Regions from separate parts of the Pseudidiomarina sp. genome, predicted to be linked through region 1. Evidence: predicted binding sites of a transcription regulator. Region 1 holds the regulator's gene; each other region holds the start of a gene.
The links. Region 1 encodes sigma-54, which starts transcription at its own class of promoters, with help from an activator protein. Its sites were predicted from a motif close to GTTGGCACGNNNNTNGNNT; they were not measured.
Positions count from the first base shown of each region.

Region 1 (8,116 bases):
CACGCATTAACATAAAAAGTGCTGCGCCAGCGCCTGCAACTGAGTCCAACACAGAGCGGCCTAATGCGGCTATCCGATCAAGCATCTTTGGCCCCCAATAAGTCCTCTGCCAGTGGTGGTGCGGCGTAATGAAACGGCACAGGGCCATCGGCTTCGCCATGTAAAAACTGATGCACTAGTGCATTATCTGATTCCTGCAACTCAGTTGGGGTGCCATGCCCTATCACTTTTTTGTCAGCAATCACGTAAACATAATCCGCAATGGTCAGCACTTCCGCGACATCATGGGTAACCACGATGCTGGTTAGCCCGAGCGATTCGTTCAGCTCTTTGATTAGCTTAACGATAACTCCCATTGAAATTGGATCTTGGCCAGCGAATGGCTCGTCATACATAATCAGTTCTGGGTCTAAGGCCATTGCCCGCGCAAGCGCTGCTCGACGTGCCATACCACCTGATAATTCCGCCGGCATTAAATGTCTGGCGCCGCGCAAACCAACAGCTTCAAGCTTCATCTTCACGATGGTTTGAATAATTTCTTCCGGGAGCTGGCTGTGTTCGCGAATTGGAAATGCGATATTGTCGTACACTGTCATATCGGTGAACAACGCACCACTTTGAAACAGCATACTCATGCGTTTACGCAATTCGTATAAATCTGAACGCCCTAACGCATGCACGTTTTCACCAGCAAAGGTTATGCTACCCCGCTGCGGTCGCAACTGTGCACCAATCAATCGTAATAGTGTTGTTTTACCAATGCCGCTTGGGCCCATCACTGCAGTGATTTTCCCTTTTGGAATGCGCATCGATAATCCACGATAAACCTGATGAGCGCCGAACCCATGAGCAAAGTCAATGTCATCAATAACGACTAAAGCGTCGTCATCAGCATGGGTTTCTGGCTTTACGCTCGCAGAACTTTGAGCCGTATGCATCGCCTTGTTATCTCCCTTTTCAAGCCCGCTACTGTACCAGATTTAGGCTTTTTACTATAGGCAAAGGCGGTAAAATTTGTGACAAAACGTTAGATTCTGTGCTTTTTACGTCTGCATTTCGGATTTCGATCGGGTATTATTGCAATTAACGCACTTTAGCTGGGGTAATTCATCGCTATGACAGATTCAAGCAAGCAGTCTTTTAGGGCGCTCGGTGAGCGCGTCGTTGATATTGAAGCGGCTGCTATTACTGGCCTGAAGCGGTTCCTTGATAGCAGCTTTGAGCAAGCGTGCGACATTCTATTAAACTGTGCAGGCCGCGTCATTGTTATTGGCATGGGAAAATCAGGCCATATCGGTGGTAAAATTGCAGCCACACTCGCCTCGACGGGTACTCCCGCATTCTTCGTGCACCCTGGCGAAGCAAGCCATGGCGACCTTGGTATGATTACCAGCCAAGACGTCGTGCTCGCCATCTCTAACTCAGGTGAAACCGATGAATTACTGGCCATTGCGCCACTTATCAAGCGCCGCGGCGTAAAGCTAATTAGTATGACCGGCAACCCAAACTCAACCTTGGCAGACATTGCCGATGTGCATGTGTGTATCGCGGTTGAGCAGGAAGCTTGTCCGCTGGGGCTCGCGCCAACATCATCCACCACAGCAACATTGGTGATGGGCGACGCATTAGCGGTTGCCTTGCTGAATGCGCGAGGTTTCACCGCGGATGATTTCGCCATGTCGCACCCAGGTGGCAGCTTAGGTCGCCGGCTATTGCTTCACATTCACGATATTATGCACAGCGGTGATCGCATGCCCATGGTGCCAGAATCAGCTACTATTTCTGAAGCGTTACTCGAAATGTCGCGCAAAGGGTTGGGCATGACCGGTGTTGGTGATAGCTCAGGTAAATTAGCTGGAATATTTACCGACGGTGACTTACGTCGCATTTTGGACCAACGCATCGACTTACATACTACACCTATCGCGCAAGTTATGACGCGCAGCCCGGTAACCATTAAACCTGACGTTTTAGCCGCACAAGGTTTAAAACTTATGGAAGACCGCAAAATTAATGGACTCTTTGTGGTCGATGACCAAGGCATCGCTCGTGGTGCACTGAATATGCACGACCTACTGAAAGCGGGAGTGATGTAATGGAAACGATAAGCACCTGGTATGGTGATATCTCACACACATTGCTTGAACGTTTTAAGCAAATTAAACTGGTTGTGTGCGACGTTGACGGCGTATTTTCTGACGGTTGCATCTACTTGGGCAATCAAGGCGAAGAGCTAAAAGCATTTAATGCCCGCGATGGTTTCGGGGTTAAAGCGCTGCTTAATGCGGGCATTCAAGTTGCTGCAATTACTGGACGACAATCGGCCATTGTAGAAAACCGAATGAAAGCACTCGGGGTAACCCATGTTTACCAGGGACAAGTAGAAAAACTCTCCTGTTACGATGCGTTGCTAAAAACGCTTAATTTGCAAGATCATCAGGTTGCAACGATTGGCGATGACGTGCCGGATGTAGACATGATTAAGCGCAGCGGTATTGGCGTTGCGGTGCAAGACGCACATCCGTTTGTGCAACAAATCGCGGATTACGTAACGGCACAACGCGGTGGTTATGGCGCGGTACGCGAATTGAGTGACTTGATACTTCTTGCCCAAGGGCAATTACAACTGCATGGCGGAGTGAGCGTGTGAATCGCAATTTAGCGTGGGTTATCACCCTAATTTTTGTTACCGCAGCATTACTTTTCTGGCGGCCGTTTGGTGCTGATGACAATGATGACGAGCAGCAAGGTTATAGTGAAATTAAACCGGATTTTACGGCGCAAGGGCTGATTGTGCGTGTGTACGGTGTTAATGGTGAACTAGCACACCGCATTGCGGCCGAAAAAATGACCCACTACAGCCCAATTGGGCTGACTGAACTGACCGCGCCGACTTACATTGTGCAACTCGACAATAACGGTCCTATTTGGCAGGTTCAGGCCGAGCAAGGTTCATTTTACGCAGACAAGAGTTTGGTGTTGGAGCGCAACATTGAAATGATCAGCCTCTCGGAATCAGAATTTATAGACCGTATTGAAACAAGCTATTTAACCATTGATACACTGGAAGAATCCGTTCAAACTGACCAGCCAGTGCTGATTGTAGGCCGTGATTTTACGGCTAAAGGCGAAGGTCTGCGCGCGGATATGCGCGCTCAAACATTGGAACTTACACGACATGTTGAAACAATATATACCGGCAGCAGCACTACTAATAATTAGTCTGTTTTGCGTTGGTGAAGCGAACGCCCAAGGTCGCTTGGATTTTGAGCAGCCCATTAAAATTAATGCCGAACGCGACTGGTTTGACGTGGCAAACAAAATTGCTGTGTTTGAAGATAATGTCGTGATTCGTCAAGGCAGCTTAAGCATTCGCGCTGACCATTTGGAAGTGACGCGACGTGACGACCAGTCTGATGTGTTTACTGCAAGCGGTAGCCCTGCGGTGTACCAGCAACAACTGGACGATGGTTCTCCAATTTCTGCTGAAGCCGAAATAATTAGTTACGATCAAACCAAGCAATTATTGACGCTATCAGGCAATGTCAAAGTTTCACAGAGCAATAGCGTGATTCAAGGCAGTGAAATTGTGTATAACTTCGCCACACAACAAATGACAGCGAACCGCGGTGACGATGAAAGTGATCGTGTCACCACTATATTTATGCCGAAGAAAAAGAGTGACACCAACAATGAGCCGACTAATCGCTGAGCATTTAGCTAAGTCATATAAAAAACGCCAGGTAGTCAAAGACGTCAGCTTAACGGTTGAGTCTGGCCAGATTATTGGTTTACTCGGCCCCAATGGCGCCGGTAAAACCACCACGTTTTATATGATTGTTGGGCTGGTGAACAACGATAAAGGTCGCATCATGATTGATGATGACGATATCTCACTATTGCCCATGCATGAGCGTGCTCGTCGAGGCATCGGCTATTTACCGCAAGAGTCCTCGATTTTCCGCAAGCTGACGGTGCGCGATAATATTATGGCAATACTGGAAACCCGCAGTGACCTTGACGCCAATGGCCGCGAAGAGCGTCTTGACGGGTTATTGGAAGAATTTCACATTGGGCACATCGCCCACAGCCTGGGTATGAGTCTGTCTGGCGGTGAACGGCGACGCGTAGAAATCGCGCGGGCACTCGCGGCAGACCCTGCATTTATTTTGCTGGATGAACCATTTGCCGGGGTTGATCCAATCTCTGTTCTAGATATTAAAAAGATAATTGAACACCTGCGCAACCGCGGTATTGGCGTGTTAATCACTGACCATAATGTGCGCGAAACCTTGTCGGTATGCGAACATGCCTACATAGTAAGCCACGGTGAATTAATTGCCAGTGGCGACGCCCAGACCATCCTAAATAACCAGCAGGTGAAAGACGTTTACCTGGGTGAACAGTTCACCTTGTAGGTGGTGCAATGAAACAAAGCCTGCAGTTTAAGTTCTCGCAGCAACTGTCGATGACACCTCAGTTGCAACAGGCTATTAAACTATTGCAGTTATCAACGCTTGAATTGCAACAAGAAGTGCAACAAGCGTTAGAAGAAAATCCTCTGCTTGAGCTCGAGCATGCTGATGCTGAAGGCGAGACTGACATTGGCGACTATGAGTCGCCATGGGACAGCCTGTGTTCAGCTGCTTTAGGCCAGTCCTCTGCTGGTTATGACGGCGAAGATGCAATTTACCAAGGTGAAACCCACCAGTCCCTTCAAGACCATTTAATCTGGCAAATGCAGCTGTCGCATTTTTCCCCTACCGATGAATTCATTGCCCTTGCGATTATTGATTCGATTGATGAGAGCGGCTACTTAACTGTTTCACTGGACGACATTTTGGCTGCTGCCGAGAATCAAATTGGCGAGCCGATCGAGCCCGATGAAGTTGCCGTGGTGTTGAAGCGCATTCAGCATTTCGATCCTATAGGCGTTGGCGCGCGTGACGTACGCGAATGTTTAGAGTTGCAACTGCTGCATTTACCGGAACAAACCCCTTGGCGAGCCGCAGCATTGGTGGCGGTACGTGAGCATCTGGCGCTATTGGGAAGTCGCGATTACCGCACTTTAGCGCGGCGATTGCGGCTGTCGGAGTCGGACCTTGCTGAGGTTCTGGAGTTGATTCAACACCTTCAGCCACGGCCAGGCGAAGGCTTTGGCAACGCGAATGATGACTATGTGATTCCAGATGTATTAGTTCGCAAAAAAAATAACCGCTGGGTGGTTGAGCTAAATCCTGAAAGTGTGCCTAAACTTAAAGTGAATGAAAGCTACCTTAACTTATGCCAAGGCGCGCGACAAAAAGACGACATGCAATACATTCGCCAACAAACACAAGAAGCCAAATGGTTTATCCGCAGCCTCGAGAGCCGCAACGAAACCTTATTGAAGGTTGCGAGCGCTATTGTTGCGCGCCAACAAGGCTTCTTTGAACATGGCGCTGAAGCGATGAAACCTATGGTGCTTGCCGACATCGCCAGCGCAATAGATATGCATGAATCAACAATTTCACGGGTAACCACGCAAAAGTATATGCATTCACCGCGTGGTGTGTTTGAATTGAAGTACTTCTTCTCAAGTCAATTGAACACTGACAATGGCGGGGAAGCTTCATCAACAGCTATCAGAGCCTTGTTGAAAAAACTAGTTGCTGCGGAAAACCCGAAAAAGCCGTTGAGTGACAGTAAACTTACTGAACTCCTTGCTGAACAGGGTATCCAAGTAGCTAGACGAACCATTGCGAAGTATCGAGAAGCGCTGAGCATTCCGCCCTCGAGTCAACGCAAACGTCTTATCTGAATCTTGGACAAACAGAAGGAAGATGTTATGCAAATTAATCTGACTGGTCATCACGTAGAAATCACTGACGCATTGCGCGATTATGTTGACAGTAAATTTAGTAAGCTTCAGCGTCACTTTGACCACATAAATAACGTCCATGTCATTTTAAATGTTGAAAAGTTAACGCAAAAAGCGGAAGCTACGCTGCACTTAAATGGCGGTGAAATTTTCGCAGATTCACAACATGAAGATATGTATGCCGCCATTGACGGGCTGATTGATAAACTCGATCGGCAGGTAATTAAACATAAAGAAAAGATAAAACGCCACTAAATCATGGATTTATCCACCTTATTAAGCCCCGACTGCACACGCTGTGCAGTCGATGGCTCAAGCAAAAAGAAAGTACTTGAGCTCATTGGTCAATTGGCCTCGCCTCGCCTCTCCGGCACCACTAGCTTTGATGTATTTGAAAGCCTGCTCAATCGTGAACGGTTAGGCAGTACTGGTATAGGGCTCGGTGTCGCCATTCCGCATGGGCGTTTGGCTAGTGCCAATAAACCTGTTGCGATTTTAATGACGTTATCTGAGCCCATTGATTTCGATGCAATCGATAACCAGCCGGTGGATATTATTTTTGCACTGCTTGTGCCCGAAGACGAGCATGAGCAACATTTACAAACTTTAGCTTCCGTAGCACAGCGTTTGAATGATAAAAATTGTACGCGGGCATTGCGCGATGCGCAGAGCGACCAAGATCTCTACGAAATTTTTACCAAATAACCAAATGGTAGAGTAACCAAATTCGATGCAACTTATTATTGTTACAGGCCGATCTGGCTCAGGGAAAACCATTGCACTGAGGGTGCTTGAAGATCTCGGCTTCTATTGCGTGGACAATATCCCCATAACGCTATTACCAACTTTGGTTCATGCAGTTATTGAACAATACGATAAAGTTGCCGTTAGCGTTGACGTGCGCAATTTACCTGCAGACCAAAATGAGCTAACCGAAGCGCTCGACTTTCTACCCAGTAAAGTCAAACCAGAAATTCTCTATATTGATTCTTCCGAATCGATTTTACTACGCCGCTTTGGTGAAACGCGCCGATTGCATCCGCTGTCACAAAAAGAACTGCCGCTTGCCGACGCTCTTGCGGCGGAAGCGACCATGCTGGAACCTCTGGCTGAACGCGCAACCTGGCGAATCGACAGTAGTGATTTGAGTGTGCATCAGTTGAGTGAGCAAGTCGCCGAGCGTGTACTTGGAAAAGCGGCGTCACGATTGATCGTGGTATTTCAGTCGTTTGGTTATAAATATGGTTTACCGCCCGACCTAGACTACGCCTTCGATGCGCGAATTCTGCCTAATCCGCACTGGGAGCCTGAGTTAAAGCCGTTGACTGGACGCGACCCCGCTGTGCAACATTTTTTCGCCCAGCAGCCACTTGTGACTAAGTTTATCCATCAGCTCGAAGTGTTTTTGGAAACTTGGTTGCCACACTTTCAGCGCAGTAACCGCAGTTATTTAACCATTGGTATTGGCTGCACCGGTGGTCAACATCGTTCTGTTTATATCGCAGAGCAACTTGCTAAGCGCTTTGGTGATCAACCCTTCAAAGTACAGGTTCGCCATCGCGAGGCGAGCCGACATAAGTGAGGTGTTATTGTGAGTGAGGTTATCCGTCGCACAGTGACAATCCGGAATAAATTGGGTTTACACGCTCGTGCAGCCACCAAATTAGCCAAACTTTCTCATCAATTCGATGCCAAAGTGACTATTGTACAAGGCGATCAACACGTTGATGCCTCCAGTGTGATGTGTTTGCTGCTGCTAGCCAGTGGGCAAGGGCGTGAAATTGACGTGGTTGCCGAGGGTAAAGATGCGCTCGTTGCAGTGGATGCCATTGCAAACTTAATTGAATCACGCTTTGATGAAGCGCAATGATGCGGTAAACTTCTCATATTACTGGGAGTTTATCGTATGCTAGCTGAAGTTGCCGACAAAGAATTTGCCGAACAACGTATTCAGGAAGTTTCTGAATCGTTAGCCCGTGGCATGTATGTGCAGGCCCGGCGTCAGCTGCATAACCTTCCAGCATGGGATGTCGCACTCCTACTCGAATCCTCACCGCCTAAAGCACGTGCCATTATTTGGCAGTTGGTCGATGCCGAAGAGCATGGTGACATTCTCGAAGAACTCTCCGAAGAAGTTCAAAAATCCGTTATCCGCCAAATGGCGCCAGAGAAGCTGGCCGCTGCTACCGAGGGCATGGATACCGATGACCTTGCCTACGTTCTTCGTGGCCTTCCTGAGCAGGTCTATCAAGAAGT
Region 1 covers NZ_JBLWWR010000002.1:43,219-51,334, reverse strand. Annotated here, with positions in the region: gene mlaE (lipid asymmetry maintenance ABC transporter permease subunit MlaE) at 1-85, opposite strand, end outside; gene ACN0UN_RS03135 (ATP-binding cassette domain-containing protein) at 78-938, opposite strand; gene ACN0UN_RS03130 (KpsF/GutQ family sugar-phosphate isomerase) at 1,116-2,096, shown strand; gene kdsC (3-deoxy-manno-octulosonate-8-phosphatase KdsC) at 2,096-2,650, shown strand; gene lptC (LPS export ABC transporter periplasmic protein LptC) at 2,647-3,222, shown strand; gene lptA (lipopolysaccharide transport periplasmic protein LptA) at 3,179-3,712, shown strand; gene lptB (LPS export ABC transporter ATP-binding protein) at 3,693-4,418, shown strand; gene ACN0UN_RS03105 (RNA polymerase factor sigma-54) at 4,427-5,800, shown strand; gene hpf (ribosome hibernation promoting factor) at 5,828-6,115, shown strand; gene ptsN (PTS IIA-like nitrogen regulatory protein PtsN) at 6,119-6,565, shown strand; gene rapZ (RNase adapter RapZ) at 6,591-7,442, shown strand; gene ACN0UN_RS03085 (HPr family phosphocarrier protein) at 7,452-7,730, shown strand; gene mgtE (magnesium transporter) at 7,767-8,116, shown strand, end outside.

Region 2 (8,116 bases), on a different contig from region 1:
CGCTTTGTAAAAAGTGCTGCGCCAACTGCGGGATATCTTCACGACGCTCCGCCAAAGTCGGCAGTTGCAGCCGAATCACGTTCAGCCGGTGGAATAAGTCCTCACGAAAGTCGCCCTGACTTACCCGCTGCTCCAGATGCTGATGGGTGGCGGCGATAATACGTACATCAACTTTCACTGGCTGGTAGCTACCTACTGGGTAGAACTGTCCTTCAGCCAACACCCTGAGCAAGCGCGTTTGAACAGCTAATGGCATGTCGCCAATTTCATCTAAAAATAAGGTGCCGCCATGAGCTTGCTCGAAGCGCCCTTGGCGCTTTTGCGTCGCGCCGGTAAACGCTCCTTTTTCATGACCAAACAGCTCTGACTCAATCAAGTCGGCAGGAATTGCGGCCATGTTCAGTGCAATAAATGGCTTCTTCGCGCGCGGGCTGTGTAGGTGCAATGCGCGGGCAACCAGTTCTTTACCACTGCCCGATGCGCCAGTAATTAATACGGTAACGCTGGAATGTGACAAACGACCAATGGCGCGAAACACGTCCTGCATGGCAGGCGCGTTGCCGATAATTTCTTGCACGTCGTTGGCTTGCTCAGCGGCATCAGCCGGGCTAGCTGTGTGTTCGGTTTCACGCGCAAGTGCGCGGCTGACGGTATGCACCACTTCGTCAATATCGAACGGCTTGGCCAAGTACTCGAATGCACCGCCTTGAAAGGCGCTTACAGCTGAGTCTAGGTCAGAATGTGCCGTCATCACAATCACCGCTATATGCGGGTAGTCGTGATTCAGTTTGCGCAGCACAGCTAAGCCGTCATCGCCCGGCATACGAATGTCTGTCAGCAATACTTTGGGTTGCTCTTCGGCAAGCGCAGCATACAGGCTTTGTGCATCCGCAAAACTGGTGCAGCTTAGCCCGGCTCGCGCCAAAGCACGTTCCAGCACCCAACGAATCGAGCTGTCATCGTCCAGAATCCAAATCGAGTTCATGCTTTGTCACCGTTTGCTTTATCCCCGTTTGCTTTGTCACCGCAAAGGGTTTCACTATAAGGCAGGTACACGCAAAATTCGGTGTGGCCTGGTTCAGATTGCACTTCAATTTTACCGGCATGTTGGTGCACCAAGTTTTGCACAATCGACAGCCCTAAACCTGTGCCGCCAGCGCGGCCACTTACCATTGGATAAAACAAAGTGTCACGCAATGCTGCTGGAATGCCGGGGCCATTGTCCTGAATAACCACCACCGCGCACTGACGGTAGCGCTTGCCATGAATGGTCTGCTGGTGGGCGATGCGCGTGCGCACCGTGACGGTTGGCTTGCTGATATTTTCGCTCTCCAGAAGCGCATCACAAGCGTTCATCACTAAATTCAAAAACACCTGTTCCAGTTGTTCAGGGGCCATGGTCAGTTCGGGCAGACTGGGGTCGTAGTCACGCAGCCATTCGATACCCGTACCGGCACCTAAACGTGCCACTTTTATCACTTGCTCAAGCAGCGCGTGCAGGTTGGCTTCTTTGCGCTGTGGCAATTGATGCGAGCCGAGCATTCTGTCCACCAAAGTGCTCAGGCGGTCAGCTTGGCGAATAATTAAATCGGTGTATTCCTGCAGGGCGCTGTCGTTTAATTCACCAGCCAGTAACTGCGCGGCGCCGCGCAAACCACCCAGCGGGTTCTTAATTTCATGAGCCAGCCCACGCACCATACTTTGCGCAGCTTGCAGTTGTTGCTGCTGCGTTGTTTCCTGATTAATACGGCGAATTTGGTCAATTTGGCGCAGCTCAAGCAGAATACTCAAACGCCCGTCCGGTTGGCGCAGCGGCTGTGCGATAAACTCAATGGTAATGCGTTGACTGTCGTGCAACACCAGCGTTACATCGCTGTCGGAAACCGACTGCTCGTCGCGCAATGCGTGTTGTATTACCATGGGGTCCAGACTGCTGAAATGGAATAAACTAAAAAACGGCTGCAACTGAAAACGCCGCAGGCTGCCATCTAAAATAGCTTCAGCCGCAGCGTTCATATATTGAATTCGAAGTTGGTCGTCCAGCAGTACAACCGCAGTAAGCAATTGGTCAAGGTGCGGTTGCACCAAGTTGGTGCAATCGCTGAGTGGCGTTAGTTCGCGATCAGGCTCCGCCGCCATTGCCACCACTACCTGCGCCTACACCATTGATGGCGACACGCAATACAAACACGACAAAGGTATCCGAACGTGCAACTTGATTGCCTTGTGCATCAACAATACGCACATAAATACGCCGCTCGCCGCGACTAATTTCTGCCAAAGTGACCTGATTGCTATCGCTGCCACGCCATGCCGGTTGCCCGTCAACGAACAACTCATACACGTAACCTTCGGGTAGACGCTCAGGATCAGACTGCCACAACACATCGAACTGACCGTTGTTGGCACGAATCGGTTGTTGCTGCTCAGGCGAGGTAATCGCTACCGAAAACTCAGTGGGAATCGCCTTAGCTTCGGCGACGCTGTCACCGCCAGTCGCTGAAACTTCAGGTTCATCCGGCTGTGTGGCCACAGCCGGCTTCGCAAACTCAGTCACCGGCGCCTGCTCAATCTCTACCTGTTCAGCGCCTTCCAGCGGCTTGTCCGTGTAGGTGATTGAGCCATCGGCATTCCGCTTCTTGTAAACTTGCGCATCGCTCGGTTCAACGTGCAACGCAGTGCCTACCAAAAAGATTAATAAAATTGCCAATAACGCCAGTGGTTTCATCGTTGCTCCAAACCTTACACGCTGTAGTACAAGTCAAACTCAATTGGGTGCGTGGTCATTTTCAACTTCATCACTTCTTGGTGCTTCAGTTTAATGTACGCATCAATCATCGCGTCAGTCATCACGCCGCCCGCAGTCAAGAACTCACGGTCTTTGTCCAACGCTTCCAACGCCATTTCTAACGAGTGACATACCGTCGGAATTTCTTTCGCTTCTTCCGCTGGCAAGTCATACAAGTCTTTGTCCATTGCATCGCCAGGGTGAATCTTGTTTTTAATACCGTCAAGACCAGCCATCAACAACGCCGCGAAACACAAGTACGGGTTTGCCGCCGGGTCAGGGAAACGCACTTCAATACGACGTGCTTTTGCACTTGCAACAACCGGAATACGAATTGACGCAGAGCGGTTACGCGCCGAGTAGGCCAACATAACTGGCGCTTCATAACCTGGCACCAAACGCTTGTACGAGTTGGTGGTTGGGTTACAGAACGCGTTCAGCGCACGTGCGTGCTTGATGATACCGCCAATGTAATACAACGCCATTTCGCTCAAACCACCGTACTGGTCGCCAGCAAACAGGTTTTTACCGTCTTTGCTAATCGACATATGCACGTGCATGCCTGAACCGTTATCGCCAACAATTGGCTTCGGCATAAAGGTAGCCGTCATGCCGTATGAATGCGCGACGTTGTGCACTACATACTTATAAATTTGGATTTCATCCGCTTTTTTCACCAAGGTGTTAAAGCGTGTTGCCACTTCGTTTTGACCCGCAGTTGCAACTTCATGGTGATGCGCTTCAACAACTAAGCCCATGTCTTCCATAACCGTACTCATGGTGCTACGAATGTCGTGCGCCGAGTCAACTGGTGGCACTGGGAAGTAACCGCCTTTCACACCTGGACGGTGCGCCAAGTTACCTTCTTTGTATTCTTTTCCTGAGTTCCATTTCGCTTCGTCTGCTTCGATTTTGTAGAACGAGCCGCTCATATCAGTATGAAAACGCACATCGTTAAACAAGAAGAACTCTGGCTCTGGGCCGAAAAACGCCGAATCACCAATGTTCATGCTTTGCAGATATTCTTCCGCACGACGCGCAATTGAACGCGGGTCACGGTCATAACCTTGCATGGTGTCTGGCTCAAGGATGTCACACACCACGTTCATGGTGATTTCATCCGTGAACGGGTCTAAAACCACAGAGTCACAATCTGGCATAAGCACCATGTCTGACTCGTTGATGCCTTTCCAACCGCCGATGGACGAACCATCAAACATTTTGCCTTCTTCGAAAAACTCTTCGTTGATTTGCGAAACCGGGATGGTCACATGCTGTTCTTTACCTTTAGTGTCGGTAAAGCGTAAATCCACGAATTTGACATCGTGTTCTTCAATGTAAGCCATAACGTCTTGTGGTGTTGCCATGTGATCCTCCGCGATCGTGCATGTACTAGGTTCAGAATGAGTATAGCAAGCATCGAATGAAGTGCTTGCTTCTTTGCACCAAATTAAAGCAAAAACGATGCCAAGATTATATTTGACACATTTTTCAATAGGTTAACTTGTTTTATATGCATTGAAGGTGCTGGCTAATGACTCAATTTGCACCATTATAGTGCAAATTAATGCACCACGGAAGTGCAAAGGATTTGAAGGCGTTGTTCGTTATTGGTTATTCGTTATTCGGAACAACCAATAACGATTAACGATTAACGATTAACGCTCTTCAGCAATTCGGCGTCGCAGAAGCGACGCGTACAACAACGGAATAACCACGAGCGTCAACGCCGTGGAAACCGCGATACCGAAAATCAGGCTGACGGCAAGGCCGTTAAAAATGGGGTCGTCGAGTATAAAGAACGCACCCATCATAGCGGCAATTGCGGTTAGGGTAATCGGCTTGGCGCGCACCACTGCGGCTTCGATTACGGCGGTATTGAGATCTTTGCCGGCGGCGACTTCTTCCCGAATGAAGTCCACCAGCAAAATCGAGTTACGCACGATAATGCCTGCCAGCGCTATCATGCCAATCATGGAGGTGGCTGTGAATTGCGCTCCCAATAACGCATGGCCTGGCATGATGCCAATTAACGTTAGTGGTATTGGCGCCATGATCACCAAGGGCGTCATGTAGCTGCCGAAGTGGCCGACCACAAGCACATAAATCAGCAGCAATCCGACCGCATAAGCCAGGCCCATGTCGCGGAAAGTCTCATAAGTAATTTGCCATTCGCCATCCCACTTCAGTGCAGTTTGATCCCAGATATCGGGTTGCGCAATGAAGGTTTGGGGAATATCAATATCACTGGCGGCGTCGAATAAGCCGTACAGTGGGCTGTCGAGTTCACCGGCCATGTCGGCGGTTACATACACAACAGGCCGCAGATCTTTGTGATATATCGGCTGGGCATAGGCCAGCTTTTCTCGGTCAATCAATTCAGCAATAGGAATCGCTTCACCGGAGGTTTGGCTGGTCACCGACAGGCTTTCCAGTTGTGCTAACTCCCCTTGCCAATCGGCCGGCAAACGCAGTTTTACGGGCACCGGCTGGGTTTGTCCGGGTGTCGCCAAAAAGGTGACATCCATACCGGCCAGCGCTGTTTGTAGAACCTGTACCACTTGCCCCGCAGATACGCCAAGTTGCGCCGCACGTGCGCGGTTTACTTGCCAGATTTCTTGCGAGGCATCGGCGACGAGGGTGCTGTCAATGTCCACCACACCTTCGGTAGCGCGCAACTGTGCAAGCAAGTCACGCGCACCCTGTTCGCGGGCATTGGCCGATGGGCCATAGAGCTCGGCGACAATCGGTGCCAGCACGGGCGGCCCCGGTGGCACTTCAACAATCTTCAACGAAGCGCCTACGGCATCCGCAATAGGTGTCAGCATGGGGCGAAGGGCCAAGGCAATGTCATGGCTGGCGCGGTCACGGTCGCCAAGGCCAGCAAGGGTGACTTGTATGTCGCCCATATTGGCGCCTTGCCGCAAGTAATACTGACGCACTAAGCCGTTGAAACCTATCGGTGATGCCGTTCCCGCATAAATCTGGGTGGCGACAACTTCGTCCACTTCATCGAGCTTCTGCGCTAATTGCATCAATACGGCATTGGTGTCTTCTAAGGTGCTGCCTTCTGGCATATCCAGCACCAGTTTAATTTCGCTTTTGTTATCAAACGGCAGCATTTTCATAACCACGGCTTGCACAAAGGCCAGCCCCATCATCAACACAATCAGGGCAATTAAGCCAAAGCCCATAAAGTAGCGCCGCTTGCGGTGGGTTAGCAGTGGCTGCATGATTTTTTCAAAAAAGTTATGCAGCTTGCTGCTATGTGCTTCGCCTTCGTGGTGTTCGTCTTTCAATAAATGACGGGCCAGCCACGGTGTAACGGTTAACGCAATAATCAGCGAGAGCAACATACCCAACGACGCATTAATCGGAATTGGGCTCATGTACGGGCCCATCAGCCCGCTCACAAAGGCCATCGGTAGCAATGCGGCAATAACGGTGAAGGTGGCCAAAATCGTCGGCCCACCCACTTCGTCAACGGCAGCTGGAATTGCTGTTTTTAATGACTTCCCTAAGCCAAGGTGGCGATGTATGTTTTCCACCACAACAATGGCGTCATCGACCAAAATACCGATTGAAAATATCAGTGCGAATAACGACACGCGGTTCAGGGTAAAACCCCAAGCCCAGGATGCAAAGAGTGTCATGGCCAAGGTCAGCACCACCGCACTACCCACCACAACGGCTTCGCGCTTGCCCAGCGTTAACAGCACCAAGGCAACCACCGAGATGGTTGCAAAAATGAGCTTTTGAATCAGCTTGGAAGCTTTATCATCGGCGGTTTGCCCGTAGTTACGGGTCACGTCGATGGTGATTTCAGGGGGTAGCCACTGCTGCTTGAGGGTGTCTAATCGGGCCAGCACTTCTTGGGCCACCACCACCGCGTTTTCACCGGTTTTTTTGGTCACGGCCAAGGTCACTGCAGGTTGTGCTTCACCGCCTGCGGGGCGCGACCATACATAGCGCGACGGCACCACTGCGCTGTCACTTATTTCAGCAACTTGCTCCAAGCGCACGGGCTTGCCGTCAACGTTAGCAACAATCAAGTTACGCAAGGTGTAAACGCTGTCGATAAAGCTACTGGCTTGCACTGGAATTTGTTGCCCGTCTTGCAAGCGATAGCCCGCTTGAGCACTTTGATTTTGTCCTGATAGCGCTTGGCTGACAGCATTAAAGTCGAGGCCAATACGGCTTAGTGCGGTGTTATCCAGAGTCACATTGATCTGTTCTGGCTCGGCACCAATAACGGCCACTTCACGCACACCGCTCACATTTTGGAGCGGTTCAATTAAGGTGTCAGCTACCGATTTTAGATCAAGCCCATCTGAGGTAATGGTTAACCCAAGTATAGGAACATCGTCAATGCCGCGCGCTTTCACTAAGGGCTGAGAGAAGCTGGGGTGGCGTACTTGCCAGCTCGATAAACTGTCGAACAGTTCAACCAGCGCTTTTTCGCGCGGTACGCCCACTTCAAACTGAACCGTCACCAGTGCTTGGCCCGACTGAGATACCGAGTAAATGTGTTCAATGCCCTGCATGCGGGAAAAATGCTGCTCTAACGGGGTAGCCAGCTGCGCTTCAACTTGGCTTACATCGGCGCCGGGAAACACCACCATGACATCCGCCATGGTCACGTCAATTTGCGGTTCTTCTTCACGCGGCGTGATTAACGCGGCCATGATGCCGAGCAAGAGACCAAAGATAGCAAGCAGTGGGGTAAGCTGAGAACGTTCACCCCACGCCGCAATTTTACCTGCGATGCCGAGGGGTTTGTTACTCATAGCTGATCACCTCGCCCGCTTGTAAACCACTCACGATTTCGATGTGTCCGTCTTGCTGCAAGCCCAAACGCACTGCGCGCCAGGTATTGTCTTGCATTCGCACCATGGTCAACTCACCTTGATGGTACACCGCTGCTAATGGCACTTGTACGCCTTGATGCTCACCAACTTTTACCAGCACTGGCTGCCATTGCCCTGGCATTAGCCCACTGTCATGGGGCAATATCAAGCGCATGCGCACGGTGCTGGACTGGCTGTGTACGGTTGGAAACACTTGCTGCGAGGTCGGCTCCAAGCCATTAATACGAGCCCATTCAAAGTCTTTTGCCGCTTGGGCATAGCTCGCTGGCAGGTCGACATGCAAACGCAGTTCGCTTGGGTCAAAGCCTGATAGTAACGGGGTGCCGGGTTGCACCAATTCGCCCGGCTCTACCATGCGCGCGCTGACAATGCCGGCATAAGGCGCTTTCACTTCGGTGTATGACAACTGCTCTTCAGCGCGTTCAACGGCAGCTTCAGCCGAACGCCGTTGTGCTTTGGC
Region 2 covers NZ_JBLWWR010000005.1:32,243-40,358, forward strand. Annotated here, with positions in the region: gene ntrC (nitrogen regulation protein NR(I)) at 1-985, opposite strand, end outside; gene glnL (nitrogen regulation protein NR(II)) at 982-2,139, opposite strand; gene ACN0UN_RS05855 (DUF4124 domain-containing protein) at 2,123-2,728, opposite strand; gene glnA (glutamate--ammonia ligase) at 2,743-4,155, opposite strand; gene ACN0UN_RS05865 (efflux RND transporter permease subunit) at 4,447-7,575, opposite strand; gene ACN0UN_RS05870 (efflux RND transporter periplasmic adaptor subunit) at 7,568-8,116, opposite strand, start outside.
Region 2: glnA (glutamate--ammonia ligase) is a predicted target of sigma-54. The motif match lies at 4,242-4,260, and genes of this name have one in related genera.

Region 3 (8,116 bases), on a different contig from region 1:
AAGCAATCCAAATTCCTATTTAAACTATATTTACACTAGTACAGATTAGTGTATTAGCAACCAAAGGAGAACCTTATGTTACGCACTTTACTTGCGGTAAGTGTTACTGCAGCGCTGACATTAAATGCCTCATCAGCTGCGGCTGAAACCGTTTCAACTGAGCGTCACAAGGTATCGATTACTAGCCTGACCAACAAATTAAATAAGCCTTGGGGAATGTCGTTTTTACCTTCGGGCGACTTATTAGTTACCGAGAAATCTGGTGCTTTGCGTCGTGTGAAACTCGACGGTTCAATCAGTGTACCACTAACTGGCGTACCGAGTGTGGTTGATAAAAGCCAAGGCGGATTACTCGATGTTGCGGTTGACCCAAACTTTGCCGATAACAACTACGTTTACATCAGCTATTCTGAAGCCGACCCGCAGGGCGGCGATGGCAACAGCACTGCGGTAATGCGCGCAACGCTTACCGATACAGGGTTAACCAACGGCAAAGTGATTTTCCGTGGCGCACCCAAGTATAAAAGTGGCGCACACTTCGGCTCGCGTTTAGTGTTTGCCCCAGATGGTCATTTGTTTATTACGCTGGGCGACAGATATTCAGCCATGGACGACGCCCAAACACTGGATAATCATCACGGCAAAGTGGTGCGAATTAAGCCTGACGGCAGCGTCCCAAGTGACAACCCCTTCGTTGGCAAAGCTGACGCACTACCAGAAATCTGGTCATACGGGCACCGCAATGTGCAAGGTGCAGCAATTCACCCAACCACGGGTAAGCTGTGGACCGTTGAGCATGGCCCTAAAGGCGGTGATGAAATCAATATCCCTGAAGCTGGCAACAACTACGGCTGGCCCATTGCCACTTATGGTGTGGACTACGATGGCAGCATTATCAGTGACAAAACTCATGTAGAAGGCACCATTCAACCGCATTACTATTGGGTGCCTTCAATTGCTACTTCAAACATGATTTTCTATACCGGCGATAAATTCCCAGCCTGGCAGGGCGACTTGCTGGTTGCGGCACTCAAAGGATCACAAGTTGCGCGGCTTGATCTTGAGGGTGACCGCGTGATGCATGAAGAAACTTTATTTGAAGAGGCTGTAGAACAACGGATTCGCGATATTGAACAGGGTCCAGACGGCTATATTTATCTGATTACCGATGACCGCGATGGTCAGCTTATTCAAATTAAACCTTCGGAATAAACTATGTTTGTAAGTAGTCACTTACTGCTTTTGTCAACGCTGGCTTCGGCCAGCGTTGCTGTTGATGAAGTCATTGTCGTGAATCAGAGTAAGCCGCGCGCCGCGAAAGAAACGCCTGCGTCTATCAGTAATGCGGACGTTTCCGAGCAGCCGGCCGGGCTGCGTATTGATGCGGCCGAATTACTCAAAGGGCTCGCTGGTGTACAAGCTGACTCGCGCGCGAACTATGCGCAAGACACACGCATCACTTTGCGAGGTTTCGGTGCCCGTTCTGCGTTTGGTGTGCGTGGTATTGTTTTGCAGCTTGACGGCATTCCTTTGAGCATGCCCGATGGCCAAGCCCAAACCTCAAGTATCTTGCTGGATGAGCCCGAAAACGTTCAGGTGATTCGTGGCCCGTTGGCAACGATATACGGCAATAGCGCCGGCGGTATGGTGCAATGGTTCAGTCGGCGGCCGGATACCACACAACTGCGTGTTGACGCCATGGCTGGCAGTAACGCCACGCAGCGCCAGCTATTGCAGGGTGACTGGGTAGGCGACTCGACCGCTATACGTGTTGTGGGTACACGTTTACGCACCGATGGTCCGCGCGAGCACAACAGCGCTGAGCGCGATCAACTGGCGCTGCGCTGGTATCAAGATTTAAGCGATAGCGTAGAGATGATCGTGCGCTTGGACGACAACAACGCCCCACGGTTACAAGACCCTGGCTCACTAAGCCCCGATGACTGGCGTGCTGATCCCACGCAAACGTTTGCCGGTGCAACGCGCTTCAATACCCGCAAAGCCATTCATCATCAACAAATGTCGGTGTCGCTGCGTAGCCAAGACGGCTGGCATATCAACAGTTGGAAAGGCTGGCGTGATATTGAACAGTATCTGCCGTTTCCTGGTGGGGATATTCGTGGCTCGGGTGCAGTGATTGATTTACGCCGCAGTTTCATTGGCCTTGATGCCAGCTACGATTACAACTGGGAATTCTCTCAGCCGTTAACCACAACGGTTGGCGTGCATCATGCAGAGCAAGATGACCGCAGGTTTGGGTACGAGAATAACTTTGGCGATCGCGGTGAGCTACGCCGCAACGAGCTTGGCGAAGTGACACAGCAGGCCATCTACAGCTTAACCGATTGGCGCCCGCTGGACGACTTCACAGTACTTGCTGGGTTGCGTTACAGCGACGTTGATTTTGGTGTGGATGATTACTTTGTGGTACCAAACAACCCTGATGATAGTGGCGCACAGCGCCAGCATGCATGGAGTTGGAGCCTCGGGTTAAATTATCAGATTCATGACAATTGGCAGGTGTTTATAGCCCGCGGTAATGGTTTTGAAACGGCAACACTAACGGAATTGGCCTACAGCAACACCGAAACCGGTTTAAACACAGAGCTTGGCGCTGCGTATAATCAGCAATGGGAAGCCGGAGTCAATTGGCAGGGTGAATCATTGCAAGCCCAGTTAACCGCATTTCGGATTGATACCACGGACGAGATTGTGGTCGACCAAAGTATTGACGGCCGAACCACATACACCAATGCTGGCCTGACCGAACGTAAAGGTATTGAGCTTGAAGCAACGTGGCTTTTCAGCGACAACTGGAATTGGCGCACAGCTGCGACTCTGCTTGAAGCAAACTACAGCAGCGGTGAACGCTTACCCGGTGTTGCAGAGCGCCAATTGTACAGTCAGCTAAACTGGGACTATCGGCCAGAGCAACGATTGAGCGTGATTACAGAATACCGTGGTGACGTTGCTGCGAATGACACCAACACCGTTATCGCACCGAGCCATACTTTATGGCACCTGAATTGGCGCGCAAATTACAGTGTTGGCCAGTGGCAAGTATCACCTTGGCTAAACCTGCACAACCTCACCGACAAAGCCTATGTCGGTTCCGTGGTGGTTAACCAAGGTAGCGGACGCGCATTTGAGCCGGGCACGGGGCGCGAACTGCAAGCGGGTGTGCAATTTAATCGTCGTTGGTAAGCCAACGGTACAAGGTGCGGCGCGTAATGCCCAATATGCGCGCTGCGCGTTGTTTGTTCCCTTCCGTATGGGCTAGCACCTTGCGCACATAATCAGCCTGCAACGCATCCATCGATGGCCACTGCTCAGTTGCATCGGTCGCAACTTCTGGCACCTGGTCGAGGCGCATTCGTGCTGGTAGGTGGTCCGCATCTATCCAGTCACCGTCACAAAAAGTAACCGCACGTTCAATGGCATTTTGTAATTCGCGTACGTTGCCGGGGAAATTGTAGGAATAAAACAAGTCTTGCGCTGCCGCGGTTAAGCCTTTTATCCGTTTATTCTGCTGCTCGCTAACCTGCTGAATAAAGTGTTCAGCCAACAACGCCACATCATCTCCACGATGGCGCAACGGCGGTACTTTTATCGCAAAAGTTTCCAGCCGATAAAATAAGTCTTCGCGGAAACTTTTATCAGCGACCTTTTGCTCTAAGTCTTGATGGGTCGCGGCAAGAATGCGCACATCAATCTGCACTTCCTGATCGCTACCAACGGGTCGCATTTTCCCTTCCTGCAAAACGCGCAGCAGCTTCGCTTGCAAGGCCAGTGGCATTTCGCCAATTTCATCCAGCAACAGTGTTCCGCCATTGGCTTCTTTGAGCAGGCCTGCGCGTGCTTTTTGAGCGCCGGTAAATGCTCCGGCGGCGTGCCCGAAAAATTCACTCTCTAATAATTCCGCCGGAATACCGGCACAGTTAACTGCTAAAAATGGGCCTGCCGCGCGTTGGCTTTGTTGATGCAATGCTTGTGCAACAAGCTCTTTACCCGTGCCGCTTTCGCCTAAAATTAACACGGCGCCTTCAACCGGCGCCACCCGCTCAATTTCATCGTACAGCTTTTGCATCACACGGCTTTTTCCGATAATTCCCGCTGGCCCTTCCGCGGTGCGCTGCTGCGACTGGCGATACTGCTCAACTTCATCACGTAACTGATGAAATGTTAGTACCCGCTCAACACTAACCAACAAGTGCTCAAGATCTAACGGCTTGGTCAGAAAGTCATCTGCACCTTGTTTTAAAGCTTCTACGGCTTGGTCCACGGTGCCAAAGGCGGTGATGAGAATAAGGGGGGGCGCCTTGTCCTGAGTTTGCAATTGCGCCAGCAACTCAAGGCCGCTCATACCCGGCAGGCGAATATCACTGACCACCAACTGTGCTTCGAACGTGGTTTGCTGGTCCTGAAATGATTCAACGTCAGTAAACGCTGCGACGTTATAACCGACACTTTCCAGTTCTTCGTGTAGCAACTCACGTAAACCTGGGTCATCTTCAATTACCGCAATGCGAACGCTTTTGGTGTTCATGGTTTAGCTCCTGTTCGCTTGTTGCTTGCGCGGCAACGTTAAGACCACTTCGCAACCACCAACCGTTTGGTCGTTGGTGTGCCAGTTCTTCAGGGACAGCATGCCTTGGTGATCCGCCATAATGTAACTGACAAGCGCCAAGCCAAGCCCCGTACCCTCGCCGGTTTTCTTAGTGGTGGTGAATGGCTTCGTTAAATCTTCTTGCGCAACACTATCAGGTAATCCGGCACCATCGTCGCGCACATGAATGGAAATTTGGTCAGGTGCAGTGTTTACGGCCACTTCAACGTTGTGTTCTGCGGCTTGCAGCGCGTTTCGCAATATATTCACTAAGGCGAGCTCCAGTCGTTGCGCGTCAGCTTCAATGGTGATCGCTGAAGGGGGGTGATTTAACGCGACTTTGGGCCCGCCTTGCGACTGTTCAAATGAGATACTGTTGCATGCTTGATCAAGCAAGCTGGAAATCGTTACAGGCTGCTTCGCTGAAACTGGCGTGCGGCTGAATGCCAGCAGTTGTTTGACCATTTTGGTTAAACGCTGAACTTGGCCACGAATTGCTTGCAATTGCCGTTGTGACTCTGGGTCGTCATGACGTTTTAGCAATTGCTTGGCGCGCCCATCAATAACCGTAAGCGGTGCACCAAGCTCATGTGCAACGCCACTCGACACCTGACCGATAGCAACCATCTTTTCCTGTTCCCGGCGCTGTTGTTCCAGCTTGAGTTCCACATAGCGACCAACGCCGCGGTAATGCCCGAACACTAAGATAGCTACTGTTGCCAGCGCCAGTACCAACCAAGTACCCCATGCGATTTGGGACAGTTGTGTAAATGAGTTGTCGAAATCTTGAGCTCGGCGGTTTAGCTGCATGAACCCAATAATTTGGCCGCCACGGTCTTGAATAGGCACAAACTGCGAAAATACATCGCGCCCTGCCACTTGCCGATAGCTGTCTTGCGTTTCGCCGGTGAGGATAACTTGCTCCGCCAACAGGCTTTCGGATAAATCCCGCTCGGTAACCCCAGCAGATGCAACAAGTGCGCCCTCGGTATCATAAACCGAGGCACCATATACGCGACCGATTTTAAATACCGAGTCGAGGCTAGCCTGAACCGCTGTAATGTCACGCCGAATCAGCGCATCACTGACGGGCACATGTATAGCTCGCCCGACCAATTCAAGGTCATCGCGCAACCGCTCATTCTGAAATTCTGCGGCACGTTCAAGCCCGATACCTATCGCGATACCGGACAGTGCCAACAATGGCAGCATGATGTAAAACGTCAACGTTCGCTGTAGGCCCGACCCCTTGGCTAACCATAGGCTGTATCTTTTTGTCACGGTTTATTCCTGCAAAGTGTGTATCGAAATTATACACAAATCAGTAACGTGGATCGAGGCTCCAGCGTTTAATCTTTAATTACAATGAGTTATCTAATTCTCGAAAGTTGGCACACCTCTTGCAACATTAAAATTGAACTCAAAATAGGAGATATATCTATGCGTAAAACAATGACAGCTTTAGCAATCGCGGCTTTATTTTCTGGTTCTGCGGCAATGGCTGCACCACAAGAAGGTCAGTCACAACAGCAACAAATGATGCAGCAACAGCAGTCGATTGAACTAACTGATGCGATGCTGGAAAAGTTTGTTACTGCCATGAGCAATGTGCAGGAAATCAGCAATAAATATTCAGAGCAGTTCCAAAGCGCTGAAGATGCTGAGCAAGCGCAAGAAATTCAGCGTAAAGCACAAGAAGAAATGGTGTCAGCTGTGAATGATTCTGGTCTTTCACCGCAAGAGTACAACACCATTGTTCAGCGTATTCAGCAAGACGAAGAGCTACGTGCTCGCTTGCAGGAAATGACTGAATAAACGCGTATTAATCAACACGCAGCAACAAAAAAAGCCAACCCCAAGGTTGGCTTTTTTGTGTCCGTTGTGTCGGATGTTATACCGACCAATGTGCCACTTAATTCACGTGAAGCGCTTTTAAGCGTTTTAGCAACTCGCCAGCAACTGCCTCTGAACTTGCCGGGTTTTGCCCAGTAATTAAATTGCCATCCACCACGGCCAATGGTTTCCAGTCATCAACTTTCTGATACACACCACCGAGTTCTTTCAGCTTATCTTCAAGCAAGAATGGAACAACGTCCGTTAAGCCCACCGCAGCTTCCTCAGTGTTCGTGAAGCCACTGACTTTACGGCCTGCTACTAGCGGCTTACCCGCTGGGGTTTTCACATTCACTAACACCGCTGGCGCATGGCATACCGCTGCAACCGGTTTTTCTTGCTCCCAGAACTGTTGTATCAGGCCAATGGATAGTGGGTCTTCGCTTAAATCCCACAGCGGGCCATGCCCACCTGGGTAGAAAACCGCATCAAATTTATCGGCTGTAACTTCGCTTAATTTGAGGGTTGTCGCAAGCTTCTCCATTGTCTCAGGGTCTTCAAACAAACGCACTGTTGCTGTCGTTTGTGCATCGGACTGTTCACTGTTTGGATCAATTGGCGGCTGGCCACCTTTGGGGCTGGCTAACACCACTTCAGCACCCGCATCTTTAAATGCGTAGTACGGTGCGGCGAATTCTTCGGCCCAAAAGCCAGTCTTATGGCCACTGTCACCGAGCTGCTCGTGCGAGGTTAAAACCATTAAAATTTTCATGAGCTTGCTCCTATTTTTTTACTTCGTGTTAGAGTTACATGAAAGATACATGGGTGCTAAAACATACCTTTTCAAGTAAGGAAACGATCACATGACAATTGCGTGGAAGCCTGTTGAGCCCGCTTACAAAACTTATTTACAGTTAATTGTGCTTATCGATATGAGTATTTTGGCGCTCATTGCGATTGGCTTGTATCTGTTCAGCCCGTCAACTGGCTGGCTGCCTAACCCACTATGGCTGGGAATTCCTTGGGCGGTTTTAACCTTATTTTTCGGCCTATTCTGGTCATCACGTCGATTTCAATTTACCGCTTATGCAAGCACCGATGTGTCCATGCACTTGCGCCGCGGCGCATTATGGCGCTTAACCCGCGCTGTACCGCTGAATCGCATTCAACATGTGGAAGTGCGCCAAGGGTTTATTGAGCGTCTGCTTGGGCTTGCGCACCTGACGTTATACACCGCCGGCAGTGGTGGTGCAGATTTAAGTATACCAGGGCTAAAACTGGCGACTGCGGAAGCCATGAAAGCAGAGCTGGTGAATACTATTGCTGCAGAGCCAGTGAGTGACAAGAACGATGACTGAGTTAACTTGGCAACGCACTTCGCTATTAACACTGGGCTTTTTCGTTGCAAAAGAAATACGGCAGTTTGTCCGTAACATTACCAACTTTATTCCGGTACTCGCCGTAATTTTTGTAACCGATAACGACTGGCTACCTTACGCGGTAGGCGGCGGCTACTTAGTTTTTATTGTGATCAGCGCCATTTTGAACCATCATTTTTTCCTGTATGCGCTTACCGATGACGCAGTACACCTGCGCACTGGGGTATTTGGCAAAAAGAGTCTCACCCTGAAGTATGAGCGTATTCAACAGGCTGAGCTGGATCAGACTTGGTATTTC
Region 3 covers NZ_JBLWWR010000015.1:9,648-17,763, reverse strand. Annotated here, with positions in the region: gene ACN0UN_RS10505 (PQQ-dependent sugar dehydrogenase) at 76-1,212, shown strand; gene ACN0UN_RS10500 (TonB-dependent receptor family protein) at 1,216-3,204, shown strand; gene ACN0UN_RS10495 (sigma-54-dependent transcriptional regulator) at 3,188-4,546, opposite strand; gene ACN0UN_RS10490 (sensor histidine kinase) at 4,550-5,887, opposite strand; gene ACN0UN_RS10485 (DUF4168 domain-containing protein) at 6,047-6,421, shown strand; gene ACN0UN_RS10480 (type 1 glutamine amidotransferase domain-containing protein) at 6,519-7,211, opposite strand; gene ACN0UN_RS10475 (PH domain-containing protein) at 7,303-7,797, shown strand; gene ACN0UN_RS10470 (PH domain-containing protein) at 7,790-8,116, shown strand, end outside.
Region 3: ACN0UN_RS10485 (DUF4168 domain-containing protein) is a predicted target of sigma-54. The motif match lies at 5,994-6,012, and genes of this name have one in related genera.